DNA from 3 places in the Variovorax sp. PBS-H4 genome. Region 1 is predicted to be linked to each of the others. Evidence: predicted binding sites of a transcription regulator. Region 1 holds the regulator's gene; each other region holds the start of a gene.
What was found. Region 1 encodes LexA, which represses DNA repair genes until DNA is damaged. Its sites were predicted from a motif close to ACTGTATNNNNATACAGT; they were not measured.

Region 1 (6,803 bases):
CCATTCGCTGGACCGCAAGGATGACTATGCGCGCCTGGCGGAAGAGTTCGAACGCGCCTTCAATGCCGATGTCCCGGCTTTCGAGCAATTCAACGAGACAGGCAAGGGGCTCGAGCACTATCGCAGTGCGCTGGCGCGCATCGAATCCCAGTGGCCAGCCCCGGGCACCTTGGCACTGATCGAGGAATTGATCTTCCGCAAACCCGGCGCGAACGAGGACGAGGCCTTCGACCTCGCGGCGTACCAGGAACTGCTGCTGCTCTATTCGGTCGCCAAGGAGGTCATCGAACCGGGCAATGCGTCACCCGTGCCCGTGACGCAGCCTGCCTTCGTCGACACCTTCGGCCATGAGCAACTCGCCACCACGCCCGCGCCGCTCGAAGCGAGGGCCCAGCCCGAGATGGTCGAGAACGGGCCGGTCCTGCCGGACTCGATCTACGGCGCGATCGACGACACGCTGGAACACGAGACCGTGTTGGCGTCCGTTGGCGGCGTCCCCGCACCCGATGCACCAGAGCGCGAGCCGCGGCACACCGCCCAGCCCGATGCCAGCCTGGATCTGGCCGAGTTCGACAAGACGGCCTTCGAGACCATGCGGGCTCCGTTGCAGGAACCGCCGCCGCCACCCGCGCCATCCACCGACCCGCATGTGATCGATTTCGAACTCTTCGATCCGGACACCGAAGCCGAGATCGCGCCCAAACCCCTCAAGCGCTGAAGGCCGCGGTGCGGTTCTGGGCCCGGTCGATGCCCAGGCTCAGCAACAGCGCACACACCAGCATTGCGAAACCTGTCCAGCTCATCCAGGCAAAAGCGTCGCGTGCCAGCAGCCAGCCGCCTGCTGCTGCGCCCACGGCCTGACCCACGTAGATCCCGGAACTGTTGAGGGCCACCGACCCGGGCGCGAGCACGGGCGCCATCGACACCAGCCTCGCTTGCTGCGCTGAATTGGCCGCGAAGCAGCCCAGGCCCCAGGGAACCAGGATGATGGCCAGCCCGCCAAGCGTGACGCCGAGCGGCCACAGGAGCAGGCTCAGCGCAATCAGCGCGGTGGTGACGAGCACCATTCGCGGAGCACCCACGCGATCGATGGCCTGGCTCACGAGCATGTTGCCCAGCAGGCCGCAGACGCCGAACCAGCCCCACACGAGACCCAGCGTCGTGGCGTCGGCGCCGACGGTCTCGCGCAGCACGGGCGCGAAGTAGCTCATCAGCACGAACTGGCCCGACCCCTGCAGCGCGGTGACGGCCACCACGCCCATCAGCAGCGGGCTCTTGAGCACCTGTGCCCAGGCGGCGCGCGTCAATGCTTGCGGGCGGATACCGCTCGGCAGCTGGTGCCAGATCCAGACCGCGCTCAACAGCGACAGCACCGCGATCGCGGCGAAGGCGGTGCGCCAGCCGAAATGCCCGCCGATCAAGGCGCCCAGCGGCAGGCCGAGGACCGAGGCCATGGACCAACCGAGAAAGACGAAGGTCACGGCGCGGCCCCGCTGCTCCAGCGGCACCAGCAGGCCGACGCAGGCCGCTGCCTGAGGCGTGAAGATCGCAGGCGAGATGACGGTCAGCATGCGCACAGCCAGCAACCCGCCAAAGCTCGGCATCAGCGTCGCGAGGAGATGGCCGGCTGCGTACCACAGCATGCTGCAGGCGAGCAGCAGCCGCCGGTCCCAGCCTGCGACCGCGGCGGCCAGCAACGGCGCGCCAAAGCACACCACTGCTGCCCCTGCGGTGATCAATTGGCCCGCCGTGGCCGCGCTGACCTGCAAGGAATTGCTGAGCTCGTTGAGTGTGCCCGGCACCACCATGACCCCGGTGCCGATTACAAAGTTGCCTGCCAGCAAGGCCCAGAGGGACGCTGGCAGAGCCGCGCGCTTCAACGTCGCACCTGCAGCGCGCCTGGATTGACGATGTTGGTCGGGTTGCCCTTGATGAAGCTGACGACGTTATCGAAAGCCTGGCCGAAATACATCTCGTAGCTGTCCTGCTCGACATAGCCGATGTGCGGCGTGCAGATGCAGTTCTCCAGACGCAACAGAGCGTGGCCCTGCAGCGGCGGCTCGCTCTCGAAGACGTCGATCGCCGCGAGCCCCGGCCGCCCCCGGTTCAGCGCGGCGAGCAAGGCATCCTGTTCCATCAACTCTGCGCGCGAGGTGTTGACGAAAAGCGCCGTGGGTTTCATGCGCGAGAGGTCCTCGAGCGTGACCAGGCCCCGGGTTTCCTCGGTCAGCCGCAGATGGATCGACAGGACGTCGGCCGTGTCAAAGAAGGCTTCGCGGTTCGGCGCCACCTGAAAGCCGTCCGAGCGGGCGCGGGCACAGCTCTCATCGCGGCCCCAGATCACCACCTGCATGCCGAAAGCCTGGCCGTAGCGCGCCACCAACTGGCCGATGCGGCCATAGCCCCAGATGCATAGCGTCTTGCCCTTGAGTACCGAGCCAAGGCCGAAGTTCGGCGGCATGGATGCGGACTTGAGCCCCGATTGCTGCCATGCGCCATGCTTGAGGTTGCTGATGTACTGCGGCAAGCGGCGCATCGCCGCCATGATCAGCGCCCAGGTGAGCTCGGCCGGTGCCAGCGGGGAGCCCGAGCCCTCGGCGACGGCTACGCCATGCTCGGTGCAGGCATTGACGTCGATATGCTGACCGGCCCGCCCCGTTTGCGAGATCAGCTTGAGCTTTGGGAGCTTTTCGATCAGTTGGCGCGAGATCTGGGTGCGTTCGCGGATCAGCACGATCACGTCGGCATCCTTGAGCCTCACCGAGAGCTGTCCGATGCCCTTGACCGTGTTGGTGTAGACCTTGGCCGCATACGCGTCGAGCTTGGCGGCGCAGCGCAGTTTGCGCACTGCGTCCTGATAGTCGTCGAGGATCACGATGTTCATGGCGTGCCATTGTGCCTCGCACCACCCGGCGGCTTGCGCGCCATGCGTCAGAAGCGTAGGGCGCTCCTGGGACATGCCACGCGTCAGGGGGCTCCGCGCGCCCGGACGCAGGGCGCGGTCTTCAATGCATTTGGCCGCGCGAGGGCGCGGCGCCTGCCGCTTCCAGGGCAGCGAGCCGGTCGAGCTCGGCGCAGACATCCGCCATGCGACCTGATATCACGACTCGGCCGGTGCTCGGCCTATCGTGTTGTACATCGACCGTGCGGACCACCCGCAACGGCCGGGCCGGCGCCGACAGGCGGGACGGCTGCGCGGCGGGACGCACGGCGCAACCAGGGCGGATGCCGACATAGCGCAGGGCGGAGGCGTTCCGACGGCGCGTTGATATCAAACGGCTTGCCAGCGATTGAAGGGGCATGAACAGGTCGACGAAGCTAAGCAGAGCGATTCCCATGTGAACTCCATGAAGGTCAGAGATTGAACATAGGCAGGATTGCTTTCGTCGGCCGCGACAGGGTGATGGCCCTCGGCCATACGCCCGCCACCTGTCGCAGCCGCTTGGGGCGGCATGAGAGAGAGGTCGCTCATGCCGTCTTGTGCGGCTACATCAGCATCGTGTTGCGGATCAGGCCAACGGCGAGGCCTTCGATTTCGAAGGGCTCGCCCGGCTGCACGATGATGGTCGGGTAATCGGGGTTCTCGGCGTGCAGCTCGATGACCTGCTTGTTGCGCTTGAGGCGCTTGACTGTGACTTCGTCACCCAGCCGGGCCACGACGATCTGGCCGTTGCGGGCCTCCTTGGTGGCCTGCACCGCGAGAAGGTCGCCGTCCATGATGCCTGCGTCGCGCATGGACATTCCGCGTACCTTGAGCAGGTAGTCGGGCTGCCTCTGGAAGAGGGTGTTCTCCACGTAGTAGGTCTGGTCCACGTGCTCCTGCGCAAGGATGGGCGAGCCCGCAGCGACACGTCCGATCAAAGGCAGCGCGAGTTGGGCCATGCCCGGCAACGAGAGCGAGAACTGGTTGTTGCGCGATTCGTTGAGCGAGCGCAGAGCGTCGCCCTTGAGCCGAATGCCTCGCGAGGTGCCGCTCACGAGCTCGATGACGCCCTTGCGCGCCAGCGCCTGCAGATGCTCTTCGGCCGCATTGGCGGACTTGAAACCCAGCTCTGCGGCGATCTCGGCACGGGTGGGCGGCGCGCCGGTGCGTGCGATGGCGCTCTGGATGAGGTCCAGTATTTGTTGCTGACGAGCGGTAAGCTTCACTGCGAACTGCATTGGCGACTCCTTGCGGCACTGGCTGAATATCCAGTAGCTGTATTTTTAACCAGTTTCCGGAGCTTTGGCAAGTCATGGCCGACAACATCAGCGAAGGCAAGCGTCGTGTGGTCGTTCTGGGGACGGGCGGCACCATTGCTGGCCGGGCGGCGACGGCGGCCGACAATGTCGGCTATATCGCGGGCCAGGTGGGCGTAACCGAACTGCTGGAAGGCGTGGCAGCCCCGACGGGCATCGCGCTGCAGGCCGAGCAGGTGGCCCAGGTCGACAGCAAGGACATGAGCTTCGCCATCTGGCGCCGCCTGGCCGAGCGCTGTGCGCATTGGCTTGCACATGCCGACGTGGCGGGCCTGGTTGTCACTCACGGGACCGATACCTTGGAGGAAACCGCCTTCTTCCTTCAGTCCGTGCTGGCTCCGGTCAAGCCCATCGTCCTGACCAGCGCCATGCGGCCGGCGACGGCGCTGACGCCGGACGGTCCGCAGAACGTTCGCGATGCCCTTGCGGTTGCCTCGAGCCCGCATGCTCAGGGGGTAGTAGTTGTGTGCGCGGGCGCGGTGCACAGCGCCTTCGATGTGCAGAAGGTCCACACCTATCGCCTCGACGCGTTCGATTCGGGCGATGCGGGCCCTGTGGCCTATGTGGAAGAGGGCGCCTTGCGCGAGCTCAGGAGATGGCCAGTCTCGCCGCCCGAGCCGGCACGCCTGTGCTTCGAGCTGATGCGGCACGCCGTCCAATGGCCGCGCGTGGAGATCTTGATGAGCCACGCAGAGGCGCGTGGCAGCATCATCGATGCACTGATGGCGCAGCAAGCGGGCACTGCAGAGCCGGTGCAGGGCCTGGTGCTCGCAGCCACTGGCAACGGCACTTTGCACGAAGCCCTGGAAGCGGCTGCGCTTCGGGCGCAAGCGGCGGGCATCGCGGTCCTGCGCGCCACGCGTTGCGTCCAGGGCCGCATTCTTCCCACGCCGAGTGCGGCGTTGCGCGACGCAGGCGCGCTGACGCCGGTGAAGGCACGCATCGCACTGATGCTGGAACTGATGTCCATCCAGGCCGGCGGCGCCTGAGCGCATGCTCGAAGCACTGCGCTCGCACGCCTGGGCATATCCCGCGCTGGAGGCGGTGCACATCGTCGGCATCGCGCTACTGCTCGGCAATCTGGCAGCGCTGGAGATGCGGGTGTTCGGGCGTGCTGCCGTCCTGCCGGTGGCCGCCATGGCCAGGTTGTCGCTCTCGATCGCCTTCAGCGGCTTCGCGCTCGCGGCGGCCAGCGGTTCGTTGATGTTCGCCACCCAGCCGGCGGAACTGCTTTCCAACCAGGCCTTCCTGGTCAAGATGGGCCTGCTGGTAGCGGCCGGTTTCAATGCGGGATGGTTCCATCTGCGTGGCTCGCTGCGCAAACTCGATGCGATGGCGCGGGTACAGATGTTGTTATCTACTGCGATCTGGCTGGCCGTGGTGTTCTGCGGCCGTTGGATCGCCTACTGAAGAGGAGCTTTCCTGTGAAACGTCGCGATCTCGTCTTCGCCACCGCTTCCCTGCCGCTGGCCGCTCCGCTCGCCTGGGGGCACCATGGCTGGAGCAGCTTCGACCAGGACCGTCCGATCTATCTCGAAGGCACAGTAGCGCGTGTGCGTTGGCAGAACCCGCATGCCGAGTTGTTGATCGACGTTCCTTCCGGCCTCAAGGTGCCGGCCGACCTGGCGAAGCGGGCGTTGCCGGGGCAGAGCGCACCGGTGGACGGGCCGGGCTTGCTCGCGCGGGCGGCAGTGCCTCGCCGCACTGATCGCCAGTGGGAGCTGGAACTCGCGCCGCTCACGCGCATGGAGGCCTGGAAAGTCGCGGAGATCAAGCCCGGCAGCGCAGTCTCCGCAGTGGGCTTCACGTTCAAGGAAGAAAAGGGAGCGCCCGTGATGCGCGTCGAATACCTGTTCGTCGACGGCAAGGTCTACGGGCTGCGCTCCAGCCCCGCCTGACGATCAGCTCGCCAGTGCGGCCAGCGCGCGCTGGGTGATCTCATCGACAGTGCCGACGCCACTGATCGCGCGGTACTTCGGCGCGGCGCCGGGTTCGGCCTTGGCCCAGGCTGCGTAGTAGTCGACCAGCGGACGGGTCTGCTGACTGTAGACCTCGAGCCGGTGGCGCACGGTCTCTTCCTTGTCGTCGTCACGCTGGATCAGGTCCTCGCCCGTGAGGTCGTCCTTGCCTTCGACCTTGGGCGGGTTGAATTTGACGTGGTAGATCCGCCCGGACGCCGGATGCGAGCGGCGTCCGCTCATGCGCTCCACGATATCGGCGAAGGGCACGTCGATCTCGAGCACGTAGTCGAGCTTGACGTTGGCCGCGCGCATGGCGTCAGCCTGCGGGATGGTGCGGGGGAAGCCGTCGAAGAGAAAGCCATTGGCGCAGTCCGGCAGCGCAAGGCGCTCCTTGACCAGGTTGATGATCAGGTCGTCGCTTACCAGTGCGCCGGAGGCCATCACCGCCTTGGCCTGCAGGCCGAGCGGGGTGCCGGCCTTGACGGCTGCGCGCAACATGTCGCCAGTGGAGATTTGAGGAATGCCGTACTTCTGGCAGATGAAGGCAGCCTGTGTGCCCTTGCCCGCCCCGGGGGCGCCCAACAAAATCAGTCTCATGGTGTC
Region 2 (6,803 bases), 2.2 Mb from region 1:
GACCAGCACCGCGATGTTGCGACCGGCCACAACCTGAATGATCACCTTGCGCACCGGGATGCCCAGCACGTCCTGGGTCAGCGGCGCCGAGGGCATGCGTTCGTAGTCGCGCTCGAAGCTGTCGCGCCGCACCAGGTGCACGATCAGCTTGAGCCGCATCTTCCGGCGCACCGCGGTCTCGCCGAAGATCGCGCGAATGTCCAGCAGGCCGATGCCGCGTACTTCCAGGAGGTTTTGCAGCAGCTCGGGGCAGCGCCCTTCGAGCGTGGTCTGGTTGATGCGATAGAGGTCGACCGCATCGTCGGCCACCAGGCCGTTGCCGCGCGAGATCAGCTCCAGGCCGAGTTCGCTCTTGCCCAGGCCCGACTCGCCGGTGATCATCACGCCAAGACCCAGGATGTCCATGAACACGCCGTGCATCGAAGTGCGTTCGGCAAAGTGCTTGGAGAGGTAGGCGCGCAGCAGGTCGATCACGAAGGCCGACGACTCGCGGGTCGCAAAAAGGGGGAGCTGCGCGCGTTCGCAGATCGACAGCAGTTGGTCCGGCGCTGCCTGGCCATCGGCCAGCACCAGCATGGGCGGCTCCAGCGTCACGATGCGCGCGATGCGCCGCACACAGTCGTCGGGCGAACCGCGCGTGAGATAGGCCACCTCGCGCGCGCCGAGGATCTGCACGCGGTAGGGATGGATGTAGTTGAGGTAGCCGACCAGGTCTGCCGCCGATTGGGCGCGGCTGATGACGCCGGGGTCGAACTGGCGCTCCGAGGCGCCAAGGCCCGCAAGCCACTCCCAGCGCAAGGAGCCGCGGAACTCCTCGAACATCAAGTCGGCGCTGATGACGGTCGGCTTCATGCGCCAGACGCCGGACGACAGATTTGCTTCAAGCGACCTGGGCCGATTGCCATCCTGCGATCAGGGCATGCAGCTGGGCGGCGTCGTTGCTGGACTTGATCTGTTCGCGCAGGCCGGCATCGCTGAGCAGCTCGGCGATCTCGGAGAGTATTTCCAGATGTTTCTGGGTCGCCGCTTCGGGCACCAGAAGAAAGATCAGGAGCACCACCGGCTGCTCGTCCGGGGCATCGAAGCCAATCGGGTTCTGCAACTGGAACACCGCGGCCATCGGAGACTTCAAGCCCTTGATGCGGCCGTGGGGAATGGCCACGCCATGTCCCAGACCGGTGGAGCCCAGCCGCTCGCGGGCGAACAGGCTGTCGGTGATCAGGGCGCGGCCCAGGCCGTGAAGGTTTTCAAACAGCAAGCCCGCTTCTTCGAAAGCTCGTTTCTTGCTTGTGGCGTCGACGCTCACAAGGACTTGAGCGGGCGGCAGGATGGACGCGAGTCGGTTCATGTTGGGGCTGGGCGGGGGCGATTATGCACCCGCCCCGCAAAAAGCAAAGAGCCGCCCGAAGGCGGCCCGCAAGAGTGTTTGCCCGAAGAGACACTACATCACGCGCTTCGGCGCAGCGTGGAAGTGGTCTTTCAGGCACTCTTTGTGGCGCACGACCTGGCGGTCGAGCTTGTCGACCAGCTCGTCGACGGCGGCGTACAGATCAGCGTGGCTCGACTCGGCGAACATGTCACTGCCCTTGACGTGAATATTGCATTCGGCCCGTTGGCGCCTTTCTTTTTCCTTCTGCTTTTCCACCGTGAGGATCACCTTCACATCGACCACCTGGTCGAAGTGACGGGTGATTCGGTCCAGCTTGCTCGTGACGTAGCTGCGAAGCGCGGGGGTGACGTCGAGGTGATGACCGCTGATCGTCAAATTCATGAATGACCTCCTGGAATTGACGGTTGGGAAAATGGCCCTGCCTCATGGAAAGTGAAGCCTGGCCGGCGAAAAAAGAAGTGCGGGAGAGGGAGAGAAGAGAGAAGAGGAAGGGGTCGGTTCACTATGCCCATGCTGTCATCGAATTGCAATCCCTCCTGGCGCAATCCCCCGAGGGCCTTTGTGGTCAAGGCCCGCGTGCTATCAAATGTGTAGTGCTAAAGACCGCACGCCGTGCTCAGCTCCAAGCCGCGCGCAGCCGTTTGCGCAAGTCGATGACCGCGGCCGGCGGCGGGACCGGGGGGGCGCTCGGGGGCGCGGGCGGCCACGTGATCTGCTCGAAACTTCGGGCCTCGGCCGACGAGATGAAGCGCGTGCGCCCCGCATAAAGATGGCGGTCCCCGCGCACGGCCTGCTGGGTCACGTAGAAGCGCTGCGGCACGATCAGGTGCAGGTGGTCGCGCGCACGCGTCATGGCGACGTAGAGCAGGCGTCGCTCCTCCTCCAGTTCCTGGGCACCTTGCGCGACATCGGCCGGAATGCAGCCATCGACCACGTTGAGCACGTGCACCGAACGCCATTCCTGCCCCTTCGCCGAATGGATGGTGGAGAGGATCAGGTAATCCTCGTCGAGCAGCGGGGGGCCGGGCCGGTCGCTGGTGGCCTCGGGCGGATCGAGCGTGAGCTCGGTCAGGAAGCGCTCGCGCGAGGCATAGCCGGAGGCCAGGCGGGCCAGTTGCTCGACGTCGCCGCGGCGCAATCCGGCGTCGTCGTGCAGCCGCTCCAGGTGCGGCAGGTACCAGCGCAGCGCGAGCTCCATGTCGGCCGGCCAGGCGAGTTCGGGGGCACGCAGTTGCCCATAGATGTCTGCGAAGCGCGCCCACTCTTCCTGGGCGGCGGCAGGCGGCCGGAAAGCCTGCACCACGGCTGCCGGGTCTTGTGCCTGTGACATCGCCTCGAGCAGCCGCGCCGAGGTGGCGGGCCCGATTCCCGGGATCAGCTGGGTGACCCGGAAGCCCGCCATGCGCCCGCGCGGGTTCTGCGCAAAGCGCAGCACCGCCAGCAAGTCCTTCACGTGCGCCGCCTCCAGGAACTTGAGACCTCCGTACTTGACGAAAGGGATGTTCCGCCGGGCGAGTTCGAGCTCCAGCGCCGCGCTGTGGCTCGAGGTGCGGAACAACACGGCCTGCGACTTCAGGGCCAACCCGCCTTCGCGGTGCGCCAGCACGCGCTCCGCCACGAAGCGGGCCTGCTGCGCCTCGTCGGGGACCAGCACCAGTTGGGGCCGGCCCATCGAGGGCTTGTCGGTCCACAGCGTCTTGGCATGGCGTTCGGCGGCCGCAGCGATCACGGCATTGGAGACATCGAGGATCGGCTGGGTCGAACGGTAGTTGCGCTCGAGCGTGACGATCCGTGCAGGCTGGGTGAATTGCCCCGGGAAGTCGAGGATGTTGCGCACCGTGGCGCCGCGAAAGGAATAGATCGCCTGCGCGTCGTCGCCCACCACGGTGAGGCCGTGCCCATCTGGTTTGAGGGCGCGCAGGATGGCGGACTGCAGCAGGTTGGTGTCCTGGTATTCGTCGACGAGCACATGGTCGAAGCGCGCGCCAACCTGCGCTGCGAGCGAGGGCTCGGCCACCATCTCGGCCCAGTACAGGAGCAGGTCGTCGTAGTCGAGCACCTGCTGCGCCTGCTTGGCCTCGACATAGGCGCCGAACAGGCGCTTGAGCTCGGACTCCCATTCGGCGCACCACGGGAAGGCCTGGGCCAGCACCTCGGCGAGCGGCGCGCCGCCGTTGATGGTGCGCGAGTAGATCGCCAGGCAGGTGCCCTTGCGCGGAAAGCGGCGCTCCATGGCCGCCAAGCCGATGTCGTTGCGCACCAGACCCATCAGGTCCTCGGCGTCGCCGCGGTCGTGGATCGTGAAGCTGGCGTCGAGCCCGATCTGGGCCGCATATTCGCGCAGCAGCCGGGCGCCGATGCCGTGAAAGGTGCCGGACCAGGGCAGGGCTGGCGGCGCCTCCGAGCGCAACCCGAGCACTTTCGCCAGCACCAGGCCGGCGCGCCGCTCCATCTCTTGCGCGGCGCGGCGCGAGAAGGTCAGCAGCAGGATGCGCTGCGGATCGGCACCACGCGCGATCAGGTGGGCCACCCGGTGTGCCAGGGTGCTGGTCTTGCCCGAGCCGGCGCCGGCGATCACGAGCAGCGGCCGCATGTCGGGTGCCGCTTGGCCGGCTCCGTGCTCGACGGCGGCGCGCTGTGCCTCGTTGAGTTCGGCGAGCACCGCGGCAAGGCGCTCCTCCTGGCGCAGGGGGATTGGGATCGCGACGCTGGACATCGAGCGCGACTTTACTGGATATCCATCCAGATCCCATCAGGAAAATGCAAGAGGCCGGTGACATAATCGCGCCTCGCTGCAACCGGAGACTTCGAATGGACACCGTTCCGCCTCGGCAGCTTTCAACTCCCCTGTGACGTGTCGTTGGCCGGGGACTTGAAAGCGCCCCATGCCCCTTGCCAACGTCACAACACCCTCCGGGAGTGAGCCATGCTCAACATCTTCACGCTCGCCAACGGCCGTCTCGTCCAGGAAGAAATCGAAGCGCTCGAGGAACTGTCGAAGTTCCAGCCCATCTGGGTCGACCTCGAATCGCCCACGCTGGAAGAGAAGCGCTGGATCAAGCAGTACTACGGCCTGTCCATCCCCGAGGATGCGATGGACGAGGACATCGAGGAGTCGGCGCGCTTCTACGAAGAAGACAACGGCGAGCTGCACGTGCGCAGCGACTTCCTGATCGACGACGACGAAAACCCGCGCTCGGTGCGCGTGGCCTTCATCCTCAACCAGCACAACGCCGAGCTGCGCAGCCGCGGCGTGCTGTTCTCGATCCATGACGAGGATGTGCCGGTCTTCCGCCTGCTGCGCATGCGCGCCCGCCGCGCGCCCGGACTGATCGAGGACGCCAAGGAGGTGCTGCTCAAGCTCTTCGACGCCGATGCGGAGTACTCGGCGGATTCGCTGGAGAACATCTACGACGAGCTGGAAGTCGCCGGCAAGAAGGTGCTCGAAGGCAACGTGAGCGACGAGCTGGCCGGCGAGGTGCTGGCCGCGATCGCGCGCCAGGAAGACCTGAACGGCCGCATCCGCCGCAACGTGATGGACACGCGCCGCGCCGTGAGCTTCATGATGCGCAGCCGCATGCTCAATGCCGATCAGTTCGAGGAGGCGCGGCAGATCCTGCGCGACATCGAATCGCTGGACAACCACACGGCCTTCCTGTTCGACAAGATCAACTTTTTGATGGACGCCACAGTCGGCTTCATCAACATCAACCAGAACAAGACCATCAAGATCTTCTCGGTGGCCAGCGTGGCGCTACTGCCGCCGACGCTGATCGCGAGCATCTACGGCATGAACATGCAGTTTCCCGAGCTGCAAATCCTCGGCAGCGCAGGTTATCCCTACGTGCTGGCGCTGATGGCAGCCAGCGCGCTGGTGCCGATGTGGTACTTCCGCAGGCGCGGCTGGCTCAAGTAGCCAAAAGCCGGGTGCCGCCACGGAAAGATTTGCCCGCTACTTCTTGTCGCGCAGCTCGCGGCGCAGGATCTTGCCCACCGGTGTCTTCGGCAAGTCGGTGCGGAATTCGATCACCCTGGGCTGCTTGTAGCCTGTGAGGTTGGCGCGGCAGAACTCGCGCACCTGCGCTTCGGTGAGCTCCGGGTTCTTCTTGACGATGACCAGCTTGACTGCCTCGGCAGTTTTCTCATCGGCAATGCCCACTGCCGCGCACTCGAGCACGCCCGGAATCTGCGCCACCACCTCTTCGATTTCGTTCGGGTACACGTTGAAGCCCGAGACCAGGATCATGTCCTTCTTGCGATCGACGATCTTGAAGAAGCCGTGCTCGTCGACCACGCCCACGTCGCCGGACTTGAAGTAACCATCGGCCGTCATGACTTTCGCCGTCTCGTCGGGGCGCTGCCAGTAGCCCGCCATCACCTGCGGGCCCTTGATCGCGATTTCGCCAGGTTGCCCGGCCGGCACTTCGCTGCCCTCGTCGTCCAGCAGCTTCAGGTAGGTGCTCGGCAGCGGCACGCCGATGGTGCCGGTGTAAGCGGTGCTGGTGGTCGGGTTGCAGGTGGCCGAGGGCGAGGTCTCCGACAAGCCGTAGCCTTCGCAGATCGGACAGCCGGTCTTCTCGAGCCAGAGCTTGGCGACAGCGCCCTGCACCGCCATGCCGCCGCCGACGGAGACCTTGAGGTTCTTCCAGTTGACGGTGTTGAAGTCCGGGTGGTTGGCCAGCCCGTTGAAGAGCGTGTTGACTGCCGGGAAGCTGTGGAAGGTGTGCTTGGCCAGCTCTTTGAGCACGGCTGGAATGTCGCGCGGATTCGGAATCAGGATCAGCTTGCCGCCGGTGCGCATGGACAGCATCATGTTCACCGTGAAGGCGAAGATGTGATAGAGCGGCAGCGCGCAGACGCTGGTGGGCTGCTCACCGGCCGGCACCTTCTGCATGACGGGGTCGTTCCAGGCCTCGGACTGCAGCACGTTGGCGATCACGTTCCGGTGCAGCAGCACCGCGCCCTTCGAGACGCCAGTGGTGCCGCCGGTGTACTGCAGCACCGCGACGTCATCGGGCCCGATGGCCGCGGTCTGCACCGGCCGGCCCTTGCCTTTGTCGAGCGCGTCGTTGAAGCGCACGGCGCCAGGCAGGCTGTACGCGGGCACCATCTTCTTGACGTTGCGCACCACGTAATTGACCAGCGCGCCCTTGAGCAGCCCGAGCCGGTCGCCCATGCCGCTCAGCACCACATGCTTGACCGGCGTGGCGCCCATGCATTGCTGCAGCGTGTTGCCGAAGTTCTCCATGATCACGATGGCCTTCGAACCCGAATCCTTGAGCTGATGCTCCAGCTCGCGCGGCGTGTAGAGCGGGTTCACGTTCACCAGGATCAGCCCGGCGCGCAGGATGCCGCAAACCGCGATGGGGTACTGCAGGCAGTTGGGCATCATCACTGCGACGCGATCCCCCTT
Region 3 (6,803 bases), 940 kb from region 1:
TGCCAGGCACGGCGTAGCGATTCTCGCGCGACAGCTGCGTGAGGTCCGGCGGCACTTCGAGTGAAGGCGCCTTGCCGGCGCTCTTGTAATCGATCTTGTCGCTCTCGAGGACCGAGCAGGCGGCGAGGCTGGCGACCAGGGCCAGCAATGCGAATCGCGAAAGGGTGTTCAACGTCATCTTCCTTGTGGAATGTTTAGCGCAATCGTCTGGCTGCAGCGCCGCTGTGTCAGAGCGCCGGCCCTGCAAAAAGGTTGCCGGTGTCGAGGTGCGGCAGGTAAAGATGGGATCAGTCCTTGAGGAGCCCTGTGGCACGCAGCGCGGATTCGACGACGGGACGGGCCGACTCGGCGAGTTCCGTCAGCGGCAGGCGCAGCGCCCCGCCGCATAGCCCGAGCCGTGCCATCGCCCACTTCAGCGGAATCGGGTTCGGCTCGACGAACAGATGGCGGTGCAGCGGCATCAGCTCGAACTGGATCTGCATCGCGCGCTTCGCGTCGCCGGCGATGGCCGCGACGCACAGCTCGTGCATCTTGCGGGGCGCCAGGTTGGCTGTCACGCTGATGTTGCCCTTGCCACCGCACAGCATCAGCGCAACAGCGGTGGGGTCGTCGCCCGAGTACACCGCGAAGTGCTTCGGCACCTCGCGGATCAGCCACTGCGCGCGCTCGATGTTGCCGGTGGCTTCCTTGATGCCCACGATGCCGGGCACCTGCGCCAGGCGCAGCACGGTGTCGTGCGCCATATCGGCGACCGTCCGGCCGGGCACGTTGTAGAGCACCACAGGAAGGTCGCCGACTGCCTCGGCAATGGCCTTGAAGTGCTGGTACTGGCCTTCCTGCGTCGGCTTGTTGTAGTAGGGCACCACCTGCAGCTGCGAATCGGCGCCGACGCCCTTGGCGAAGCGAGCGAGCTCGATGGCCTCGCTTGTCGAATTGGCGCCGCAGCCGGCCATCACGGGCACGCGGCCGCGGGCTTGCTCGACCGACACGCGGATGATCTCGCAGTGTTCCTCGACGTTCACCGTCGGCGATTCGCCGGTGGTGCCAACCACGCCCAGGCAATCGGTGCCTTCGTCGATGTGCCAGTCGATCAGCCGGCGCAATGCGGGATAGTCAACGCTGCCGTCGTCATGCATCGGCGTGACGAGCGCGACGATGCTGCCTGTCAGTTGCTCCAAGGGGGTCTCTTTGTCGGTTGCGGAAAGGCAGCCATTCTACTGACTGGCCCGGCCAGCCGGTCAGAGGGGGTAGCGCAAAGGGCTGCGAGCCGAGCCTTCCGGCGGCCGCACGGCTGCGATCCGCTGCACGAAGCGTTCCGGGTCGGCGAGAAATCCGTCTTCGTAGGCCACCACCCGCAGCCCGGCGCAGGCGACGAGCAGCTCGCCCGGCTGCAGCAGAAAGTCCGGCCGCGAGGGCTTGCCTACGCTCTCGTTGCCGGCGGCGAAGGTCTCGTACAGCAGCACGCCGCCGGACGCCACTGCCGCCACGATGTCGGGCAGCCTCGCGCGCCAGAGGTAGTTGGTCACGACCACCGCGCCGAAGAACTGGCCCGCGAACGGCCACGGGCCCTGCTCGATGTCGGCCTGCAAGGCCCGCCCAAAGCGCGCCGCGGAGGCGATCGCTTCCGGGGAACGGTCGACGCCGGTGACGGCGTGGCCGCGTTGCGCGAACCAGCCCATGTGCCGGCCGGCGCCACAGGCGACGTCGAGCACGGTGGCGCCCGGGTCGAGCAGGTGCGACCAGCGCGCGACCCAGGGGGAGGGTGCGAGATCGTGGCTCAGAAGCAGGCCCAGACCTGGTCGACCAGCGTCACGAGGAACGCCGGGTGCGTATAAAGGCCGAACACCGCCACGAGCGCCAGCACCGCAGCCGTGAGCCAGCCGGCGTGCACGAGATGGTGGCGGATGTTCGGGCGCATGAGGGCTCAGGCCGGCTGAGGGGCCGGCTGGCGCACGATCGCGCCTTCCTTGACCGGCAGGTTGACCAGCGCCGCGAACACGCCGAGGGCGATCGCGAGATACCAGACGATGTTGTAGCTGCCGGTGCTGTCGTAGAGATAGCCGCCGAGCCAGACGCCGAGGAACGAACCGACCTGGTGGCTGAGGAACACGAAGCCGCCCAGCATCGAGAGATGCGCCACGCCGAAGATCTGGGCCACGATGCCGCTGGTGAGGGGCACGGTCGACAGCCACAGGAAACCCATCACGCTCGCGAAGACGTACACCGACAGGGGCGTGATGGGCGCCGCCAGGAAGACCGCGATGGTCGCCGCACGGCTGAAGTAGATCGCGGCCAGCAGCTTGCGCTTGGCAAGCCGGGCCCCGAGCGAGCCGGCGACATAGGTGCCGAACACATTGAACAGGCCGACAAGCGCCAGTGCGTAGCTGGCCACTTCGGGCGAGAGTCCTTTGTCGCGCAGGTAGCTCGGCATGTGCACGCCGATGAAGGCCAGCTGGAAGCCGCAGACGAAATAGCCCGCCATCAGCAACACGAAGCTGGGGTACTTGAAGGCCTCTCCCACGGCCTGGAGGATGGTCTGGTCGCGGTGGGCGACGGCGGCTTGTCCGACACGCGGCTCGCGCAGCCCGAAGGCGAGCGGCACGATCAGCAGCACCATGAGTGCCAGCACCAGCAGGGCCGTATGCCAGCCGAAGCCTGCGATCAGCTGGCCCTCCACCGGCACCATCAGGAACTGGCCGAAGGAACCCGCTGCGGCCGCCACGCCCATCGCCCAGGATCGCCGTTCGACCGGGATCTGCCGGCCGATCACGCCGTAGATCACCGCGTAGGTGGTGCCGGCCTGCGCTGCGCCGATCAGCACGCCGGCCGTCAGCGCGAACAGGAGCGGCGTGGGCGACAGCGCCATGCCCGCGAGCCCGGCTGCGTAGAGCACGGCCCCCGCCACCAACACGCGGAAGGCGCCCAGCTTGTCGGCCAGCATGCCGGCGAAGACGCCGATCACTCCCCAGGCGAGGTTCTGGATGGCGAGCGCCATCGAGAAGCTCTGGCGCGACCAGCCCTGCTCCTGCGTGATCGGCTGGAGCCACAGGCCGAAGCCGTGGCGGATCCCCATCGACAGGGTGACAATCATCGCGCCGCAGAAGAGGACCTGCTTGAGCGAGAGCGGCTGGGATTGAGCGTGCATCCGGCGACTTTATCGAAAACGACCGAAGTCCACCGGCAACCGCAGCGACTCGCATTGTTGATTTTTTGATCGTGCGTTGATGCAGTCTGCGCATCAACGCCGCTCTGTATGTCCATCCAGGTTTTCGGGAGCCCACGCATACAATCCGCCCCCATGGCGACTCTTACCAAGACTCCTCCGGCCTATTCCGAAGGCTCCATCCGTGTCCTCAAGGGACTCGAGCCCGTCAAGCAGCGTCCGGGCATGTACACCCGCACCGACAACCCGCTGCACATCATCCAGGAGGTCCTGGACAACGCCGCCGACGAGGCGCTCGCCGGCTACGGCAAGAAGATCAAGGTCACGCTGCACTCCGATGCGTCGGTCAGCGTCGAAGACGATGGCCGCGGCATCCCGTTCGGCCTGCATCCCGAGGAGAAGGCGCCGGTGATCGAGCTGGTGTACACCCGGCTTCACGCCGGCGGCAAGTTCGACAAGGGCGCGGGCGGCGCCTACAGCTTCTCCGGCGGCTTGCACGGGGTCGGCGTTTCAGTGACCAACGCGCTGTCGAAGCGGCTGGAGGTCCAGTCCTTTCGCGAAGGCTCGGCCGCGCGCATCGTGTTCGCAGGCGGCGACGTGGTCGAGACGCTGCAGGTTCGTCCCGTCGAGAGCGGCGAGCGTCGCCAGGGCACCACGGTGCGCGCCTGGCCCGACTCCAAGTACTTCGAGTCCGGCACGCTGCCGGTCAACGAGTTGACCCACCTGTTGCGCAGCAAGGCGGTGCTGATGCCCGGCGTGACCGTCACGCTGGTCAACGAGAAGACCAAGGAGACCCAGCAGTGGCTCTATAAGGGCGGCCTGCGCGACTACCTCATGCAGACGCTCAACGGCGACCCGGTGATCCCGTTGTTCGAAGGCGCCGGCCATGCCGACAAGAACGCCGACAACTTTGCCGAAGGAGAAGGCGCCGAGTGGTGCGTGGCCTTCACCGAAGACGGCCAGCCGGTGCGCGAGAGCTACGTCAACCTGATCCCCACCAGCGCCGGCGGCACCCACGAGAGCGGCCTGCGCGACGGCCTGTTCAACGCGGTCAAGAGCTTCGTCGACCTGCATTCGCTCCTGCCGAAGGGCGTGAAGCTGCTGCCGGAGGACGTGTTCGCGCGCGCCTCGTACGTGCTCTCGGCCAAGGTGCTCGACCCGCAGTTCCAGGGCCAGATCAAGGAGCGGCTCAACTCGCGCGACGCAGTGCGGCTGGTCTCCAGTTTCGTGCGCCCGGCATTGGAGCTCTGGCTCAACCAGCACGTCGACTACGGCAGGAAGCTTGCCGAGCTGGCGATCAAGGCCGCGCAGACCCGCCAGCGCGCCGGCCAGAAGGTCGAGAAGCGCAAGGGCTCGGGCGTCGCAGTGCTGCCGGGCAAGCTGACCGATTGCGAGAGCAAGGACATTGCCCACAACGAAGTCTTCCTGGTCGAAGGCGATTCGGCCGGCGGCAGCGCCAAGATGGGCCGCGACAAGGAAAGCCAGGCGATCCTGCCCCTGCGCGGCAAGGTGCTCAACACCTGGGAGGTGGAGCGCGACCGCCTGTTCGCCAACACCGAGATCCACGATATCTCGGTCGCCATCGGCGTCGACCCGCATGGGCCGGACGACACGCCGGACCTCTCCGGCCTGCGCTACGGCAAGATCTGCATCCTGTCGGACGCCGACGTCGACGGCTCGCACATCCAGGTGCTGCTGCTCACGCTCTTCTTCCGGCATTTCCCGAAGCTCATCGACACCGGCCATGTGTACGTGGCCAAGCCGCCGTTGTTCCGGGTCGACGCGCCGGCGCGCGGCAAGAAGCCTGCGTCGAAGGTCTATGCGCTCGACGAGGGCGAGCTCACCGCGATCCTGGACAAGCTGCGCAAGGACGGCGTGCGCGAGAACGCCTGGAGCATCAGCCGCTTCAAGGGCCTGGGCGAGATGAGCGCCGAACAGCTGTGGGAGACCACCCTCAATCCGGACACGCGCCGCCTGCTCCAGGTCCGCCTGGGCCGCTTCGACCTTCTTGGCACGCAGGGCGAGATCACCAAGCTCATGGGCAAGGGCGAGGCCGCCGCGCGGCGCGAGCTCATGGAGCTGCGCGCCGACGACGTCGAAGTCGACGTCTGAGAAACGGACGCGCCGGATCGCTCAGGCCATGAAAGCCCCGGGCACCGGTGCCTCGCCGAGCGCGTTGCGCAGCACCGCCCAGTGCATGGCCTCGTCGCCGAGGATGCTCGCCGCCGCCTTGGCCAGCGCACGGTCGTCGAACATCGGCACTGCACCCAGGTAGGCGCTGACGGCGCCTTGCTCCAGCTTGGCGGCGAAGCGCAGCACGTCGGCCTGCGACTTCAGCTGCGAGGTCGGAAAGTCGTATTTCGCCTTGGCGCTCACGGCCTTTCCGCCGAGCTTCTCCACGGTCGCCGCGAGCAACGCGGCATGGGCCCGGTGGTGGCCCTGGAAGGTCAGGGCCAGATCGAGCACCGGCTTGTCGAGTAATTTGCTCTCGGCCCCGACCTGATAGGCCGCGATGGCCTCGAGCTCCGACCCGAGCGCGGTGTTGAGGATCTGCGCATCGCTCGCTGCATCGCCGCCGGCCTGGGCCGCGAGCGCATCGTTGCCTGCCAGCAGCGCGACGGCAGCACCCGACAGCAGCAGGCCGGAGCGGCCGAGGAAGTAGCGTCGCGCGGCGACGGGCGTGGGCATCCGAAGGAAGGACATGGCGGTCTCCTTTTCCAAAGTGAGGCAGGACGGGTGGAAGAAATCAGGCGGGCGGACCCGGCGGCGGTCCGGTGATGACGGCCATCACGCGCGCGACGATCTCGTCGCAGCGTGCGCCGGCAAAAGAGAAGGCGTCGCCGATGGCGACATCGATTTCGCGCGACAGGGCTTCGCGCAGCAGGCCCCGCGCGCGGAAGAAGCGGGAGCGAACCGTGGCCTCGGGAATGCCGAGTGCCGCGGCCACTTCCTCGATGCTCAGGTCCTCGACCGCGCGCAGCACGAAGACGGTACGAAACACCTCGGGCAGCGCGTCGATGCCCGCCTCGATCAGCTTGCGCGTCTCGCCTCGCATCGCGCTGCGTTCCGGTTGTTCATCGGGGTCTGCCTGCATCCACATGCCCTCCGGGGTATCGACTGGCTCGACCGCCGTGTCGAAGGGGATGACCTGGGCGCCGCCCCGCCGCCGCAAGCGTCCCAGGGCCTCGTTGGCCACGATGCGCACCAGCCAGGTCGAGAGCCTGGCCTCCGCACGAAAGGAGCCCAGCGCGCGCCACGCACGCAGATAAGCGTCCTGCAAGGCGTCCTGTGCGTCGTCGTCGTTCTTCAGGATGCTGCGGCCGGTGCGAAAGAGCAGCCGGTTGTGCCGCCGCATGATGAGCTGGAAGGCGAGGGCGTCGCCTTGCGCGGCTCGCGCGGCGAGCTCGTTGTCGGTCGGCGCCGCGGGGTCGTTGGCGTCCTGGATGCGTTCGAGCGTGTGCATGGTGGTGTCGTCGTGTTGCCCATTGGATGGACGGGGACGCATTCCTGTTCCCAGACGTAAATCGGCGAGCTGGACGACAATCCGCCCCTCAATGAACTTCCGACATGTTCCGGGCCGCTGGTGGCGGCTCCCGCTCCTGCTGCTGGCACTGTATTCATGGCAGCCGCTCGTGCACGC

Region 2: the regulator LexA is predicted to act here: its motif matches at 4,120-4,137, upstream of E5CHR_RS28455 (ATP-dependent helicase).
Region 3: the regulator LexA is predicted to act here: its motif matches at 3,249-3,266, upstream of E5CHR_RS13355 (DNA topoisomerase IV subunit B).

What each region holds. Positions count from the first base shown of each region.
Region 1 is NZ_LR594675.1:3,773,124-3,779,926, reverse strand. Features, by position in the region: gene E5CHR_RS17905 (type IV pilus assembly protein FimV) at 1-718, shown strand, start outside; gene E5CHR_RS17900 (MFS transporter) at 708-1,880, opposite strand; gene E5CHR_RS17895 (D-2-hydroxyacid dehydrogenase family protein) at 1,877-2,884, opposite strand; gene E5CHR_RS17890 (hypothetical protein) at 3,006-3,338, opposite strand; gene lexA (transcriptional repressor LexA) at 3,487-4,161, opposite strand; gene E5CHR_RS17880 (asparaginase) at 4,236-5,228, shown strand; gene E5CHR_RS17875 (hypothetical protein) at 5,233-5,649, shown strand; gene E5CHR_RS17870 (DUF6152 family protein) at 5,664-6,137, shown strand; gene adk (adenylate kinase) at 6,141-6,797, opposite strand.
Region 2 is NZ_LR594675.1:5,973,058-5,979,860, forward strand. Features, by position in the region: gene hprK (HPr(Ser) kinase/phosphatase) at 1-852, opposite strand, end outside; gene E5CHR_RS28445 (PTS sugar transporter subunit IIA) at 881-1,348, opposite strand; gene hpf (ribosome hibernation-promoting factor, HPF/YfiA family) at 1,442-1,771, opposite strand; gene E5CHR_RS28455 (ATP-dependent helicase) at 2,007-4,106, opposite strand; gene corA (magnesium/cobalt transporter CorA) at 4,317-5,306, shown strand; gene E5CHR_RS28465 (long-chain-fatty-acid--CoA ligase) at 5,343-6,803, opposite strand, start outside.
Region 3 is NZ_LR594675.1:2,830,875-2,837,677, forward strand. Features, by position in the region: gene bamC (outer membrane protein assembly factor BamC) at 1-172, opposite strand, end outside; gene dapA (4-hydroxy-tetrahydrodipicolinate synthase) at 288-1,178, opposite strand; gene E5CHR_RS13340 (class I SAM-dependent methyltransferase) at 1,239-1,781, opposite strand; gene E5CHR_RS13345 (hypothetical protein) at 1,778-1,918, opposite strand; gene E5CHR_RS13350 (MFS transporter) at 1,925-3,145, opposite strand; gene E5CHR_RS13355 (DNA topoisomerase IV subunit B) at 3,299-5,275, shown strand; gene E5CHR_RS13360 (ferritin-like domain-containing protein) at 5,297-5,866, opposite strand; gene E5CHR_RS13365 (RNA polymerase sigma factor) at 5,910-6,626, opposite strand; gene E5CHR_RS13370 (lytic transglycosylase domain-containing protein) at 6,718-6,803, shown strand, end outside.